Regions from separate parts of the Thioalkalivibrio sp. ALR17-21 genome, predicted to be linked through region 1. Evidence: predicted binding sites of a transcription regulator. Region 1 holds the regulator's gene; the other holds the start of a gene.

The links. Region 1 encodes sigma-54, which starts transcription at its own class of promoters, with help from an activator protein. Its sites were predicted from a motif close to TGGCANGNTNCNTGCTT; they were not measured.
Region 2: G020_RS0102975 (TonB-dependent copper receptor) is a predicted target of sigma-54. The motif match lies at 905-921, and genes of this name have one in related genera.

The regions. Positions count from the first base shown of each region.
Region 1 is NZ_ATUL01000001.1:58,938-61,138, reverse strand. It holds gene G020_RS0100320 (PTS sugar transporter subunit IIA) at 1-210, opposite strand, end outside; gene hpf (ribosome hibernation-promoting factor, HPF/YfiA family) at 215-553, opposite strand; gene G020_RS0100310 (RNA polymerase factor sigma-54) at 557-2,080, opposite strand; gene lptB (LPS export ABC transporter ATP-binding protein) at 2,165-2,201, opposite strand, start outside.
Region 2 is NZ_ATUL01000004.1:44,741-46,941, forward strand. It holds gene G020_RS0102975 (TonB-dependent copper receptor) at 1-854, opposite strand, end outside; gene G020_RS0102980 (sigma-54-dependent Fis family transcriptional regulator) at 1,176-2,144, shown strand; gene G020_RS0102985 (DUF945 family protein) at 2,149-2,201, opposite strand, start outside.

The sequences.
Region 1 (2,201 bases):
ACGGCCGTGCGGAATCGCCACGCCATGGCCGAGCCCGGTGGAGCCCAGTTTTTCGCGGGCCGACATGGCTTCGAACGCGGCGCTGGCCGCCAGCCCGTCCGCGGCCCCGTCCACCAGCAGATCGGCGAGGGTTTCCAGCGCTCGTTTCTTGCTGGAGCAGTCGGCTTCCAGTCCGATGCGCTCCGGGGTGATGAGCTCGGCCGGGTTCATCGGTTTACGGGGTCTGTTCGCGGTTGCGCTGGTGGCCTTCGGCGCGATGATGGTCCTTGACCTTCTCCTTGTGCTTGATCAGCTGGCGGTCGACCTTGTCGATCAGGCCGTCGATGGCGGCGTACATGTCGTCGTGGCTGGCCTCGGCGTGGATGTGGTTGCCGCTGACCTGCAGATTCGCTTCCGCCTTGTTGTGCAGCTTCTGCGTCTTCTCGTGGGTTAGCACCACGTGCACGTCGATCACCTTGTCGAAGTGGCGTTCCAGCTTCTCGAATTTCTCGTTGACGTAGTCGCGCAGGGCGTCGGTGATTTCGACGTGGTGTCCGGTGAGGTTGATCTGCATGGGTCAGGCTCCTTTCGGTTTGCTTCCGGTCGGCATGGCGGCCATCTGGCGGCGTTCGCTGGAGGATGGCAGGTTCATGCCCTCCCGGTATTTGGCCACGGTACGTCGGGCCACGTTGATGCCCCGATCCGCGAGGATCCGGGCGAGGCGGGAATCGCTGAGCGGTTTGCCCGGCGTTTCCTCTTCGATGAGTTCGCGGATCATGGCACGAATCGCGGTCGCGGAGCATTCCCCGCCGTCGCTGGTGCCCACGTGACTGGAGAAGAAATACTTGAATTCGAACACTCCGCGGGGGGTATGCATGTATTTCTGCGTGGTCACCCGCGAGATCGTGGACTCGTGCATCTCCAGGGCTTCGGCGATGTCGCGCAGGATCAGCGGCTGCATCGCCACCTCGCCGTGTTCCAGGAACCCCTGCTGGCGTTCGACGATCGCTCGCGCTACGCGCAGCAGGGTGTCGTTGCGGCTGTGCAGGCTCTTGATGAACCACCGCGCCTCCTGCAGCTGGTCGCGCATGAATGCGCTGTCGCGGGCATCGGAGACCTGGCGGACCATGCCGGCGTAGAGGTCGTTGACGCGAATGCGCGGGGCGATCTCGGGATTCAGGTCGACCTGCCAGCCCTGGTCGGTATGACGCACGTAGACATCCGGGACCACGTATTCCGGCGGCGTCTCGCTGATCTGGGCGCCGGGGCGCGGGTTGAGCGTACGGATCAGGTCCAGGGCCGCGGCCAGCTCGTCGGCATCGCGCACGCCGCTCTGGCGCTGCAGTGCCTTGTAGTCACGCCGGGCAAGGGCGTCCATGCCGTGTTCCAGGACCGCGCGCGCGGCTTCGCGCGAGGGCGCGTCCGGCGCCAGCTCGCCCAGCTGGACCTCCAGGCACTCGCGCAGATCCAGCGACCCGGCCCCGAGGGGGTCGCAGTGCTGCAGCCAGTGGCGCACTGCCTCCACCTCGTCGGTGCCGACCGGGGTGTCCTCGCCCTGACTGATGGTGTCGGCCAGGGTCTCGACGTCTCCCTCGAGGTAACCGTCGCCGTTGATGGTGTCGATCAGGGCGGCGCCGATGCGCTGGTCACGCGGGGTCAGGTGCGACAGATGCAGCTGCCACAGCAGGTGGTCCTGCAGGCCACCGCCATCGTCGTCCGAGGTGTTTTCCAGGGGATCGCGGTCGTCCAGTCCGCGCGGGCTGGCGCTGGCGTCGTAGATGTCTTCCCAGCGGGTGTCGGTCACCAGTTCGTCGGGGATGACATCCTCCGAACCGCCGGCGTCCACCGTTTCGCCGGTGCCGGCGGCGGCATCGCTGGCGGTCTCGTTCTCGCCCTCGGTGCCGGGGTCCGGGGTTTCTTCGCCATCGGCGCCGAGTTCGTCGTCCTCGGCCTGTTCCAGCATGGGGTTGCTTTCCAGCGCCTGCTGGATCTCGGCCTGGAGCTCCAGCGTCGAGAGCTGCAACAGCCGGATGGCCTGCTGCAGCTGCGGCGTCATGGTCAGCGTCTGACCGAGCTGCAGGTTCAGCCCGGGCTTCAGCATGAGTTGGGAGAGGCGTTGTTCACCATAAGTGAATAGTAATCCCTTGTTGTGGCCTTGTGCACCGGCCGGATGTGGCGATCGGTGTCACAGGCGGAAATTTTCGCCGAGGTAGACCTCGCGC
Region 2 (2,201 bases), on a different contig from region 1:
GTCTCGAACCAGGGCGCGAGGTCATCGCGGGTCAGCGCAAGGCTGTAGCCGGTGCGGTCGAAGCGCACGCCGTCCATGCCACGGTCGTCGTAAGCGGCCTCGGCGTCGGAACGGTCATACGTGAACTCAATGAGGGTCTGCTCGTCAGGGCGCCAGCCGGCGATCCCGGTGCCACTCCAGCGGGAATACCGCGAGTGGACCTCGTTGCCATCGCCGTCGCGGTAATCGTCCTGATCCGAGAAGGTGCCGATGGCACGCAGATAACCCGCGGAGGACCCGGTCGCCACGTCCGCCACCAGGTCGGTGCGATCGAAACGCCCGACGGTCAGGCCCGCGAATCCGGTGACCTCGCCGGCCTCCGTGAACACCGGCGCGTCCCGCTCGAAACGGACCGTACCGCCCGACACGGCACCATGCCGCACGCTCTGCGGACCCTTGCTCACTTCGATGCGGTCAAAGGCCTGCGGGTAGGCATACGCGGTGGGCGGGTCCATGCGCCCGCCGCAGCCGCCCAGCACCGGATCGTCGTCCAGCAGCAGCGACAGTCGCGAGCCTCCCAGACCTCGCAGGGCCGGATCGCCGCTGGTACCGCCCTTGCGGCTGGTCACGAATCCGGGGATGGAGGCCAGATACGCCCCGCCATCATGCGCCGGCAACGGAAGCCGGGGCTGGCGTGGATCGGTACTGACCCGCCCGGGCCCCTCCATGGCGGGAACCGTTACCACCACCGGCGCCAGCCGCGGTGGATCCCCGGCCTGCGACGCAGAAGGCCCTTCGGCCGCCACGGGCGCGGCCGCGGCACCGGCGATCGCCAGGGGGATCCAGCGGCACCGGAATCCATGCGAATGCTTCATGATTTCTCTCCGTCCTTGTTCTTTTCATTGGTGTCGTGCGACCGACTCGCCAGCAAGCACCGGGCCAGGTACGGGCACCAACAAGGATCGGGAAGCCGGAACGGCGGACTGCGGCGCCCGAAGCACCATTGGGAACACCACCGGAGGTGGCCGGAACCGCCACGCACACACGGCAGCCCCCGGGACCGGTGCGGGATTTGCCACAGCGGATGGCTTAAACGCCGCAGTTGCGAACCGGACGCGTACGGATTCCCTTGCCCGGGCACGGACTCTGGGGCAGGCTATGCAGTCATGCCGCAAGCGCCTGGCGGCCGGGAGGAGATGTTGGTCGAATCAGCCGAAAATACCGCCGAGCATTTCGTGGGCAGCTCGCCCGAGCTGCAGGCCGTGCTGCGTCAGGCCAGCATGGTGGCGGCCACCGACGCCACGGTACTGGTGCTGGGCGAGAGCGGAACCGGCAAGGAACACCTGGCGCGCCACATCCATGCCCGCAGTCGGCGCCCGGACGGACCGCTGATCACGGTGAACTGCGCGGCCCTGCCCGAAGAGCTGGTGGAGTCCGAGCTGTTCGGCCACCGCCGCGGGGCCTTCACCGGCGCGAACGACCATCAACCCGGGCTGGTACGCCAGGCACATGGCGGCACCCTGCTGCTGGACGAGATCGCCGAACTCCCGGCCGGGGCCCAGGCCAAGCTGCTGCGCTTTCTGGAAAACGGGGAGTGCCAGCCGCTGGGTGCGGCCGAGGCGGAACACATCGACGTTCGCGTGATCGCCGCGACCCACCAGGATCTGCAGCAGCGCGTGGCCGACGGGCGTTTCCGCGCCGACCTGTACTATCGCCTGCAGGTGGTGCCGCTGGAGATGCCGCCGCTGCGCAGCCGCCAGGGAGACGTGCGCCGTCTGGCCGAACACTTCCGCGTTACTCTGGCGGAACACCACGGCGTGGAACCGCCGCGGTTCACGCCCGCACTGCTGCGCTGGCTCGGCCAGTGGCCCTGGCCCGGCAACGTGCGCGAGCTGAAGAACCTGGTCGAGCGCTGCGTGATCTTCATGAGCGGTACCGAGGTCAACCCGGGCGATCTGCCCGATGCCTGGCTGCAGACCCCGCAGGGCCAGGCCGGGGGGCCGTTCGTGATCCCGCCCGAGGGCCTCAGCCTGGAGCGACTGGAGATGGACCTGATCCGCCAGGCCCTGGAACAGACCGCGGGCAACCGCTCGCGGGCCGCCCGCCTGCTGGGCCTGACCCGCGACACCCTGCTCTACCGCATGAAGAAATACGCGATCGCCTGACCGCTTATCCCTGCAGCAGCAGCATCAGGTCGGTGACCGCCATCATCGGCTCGCCAC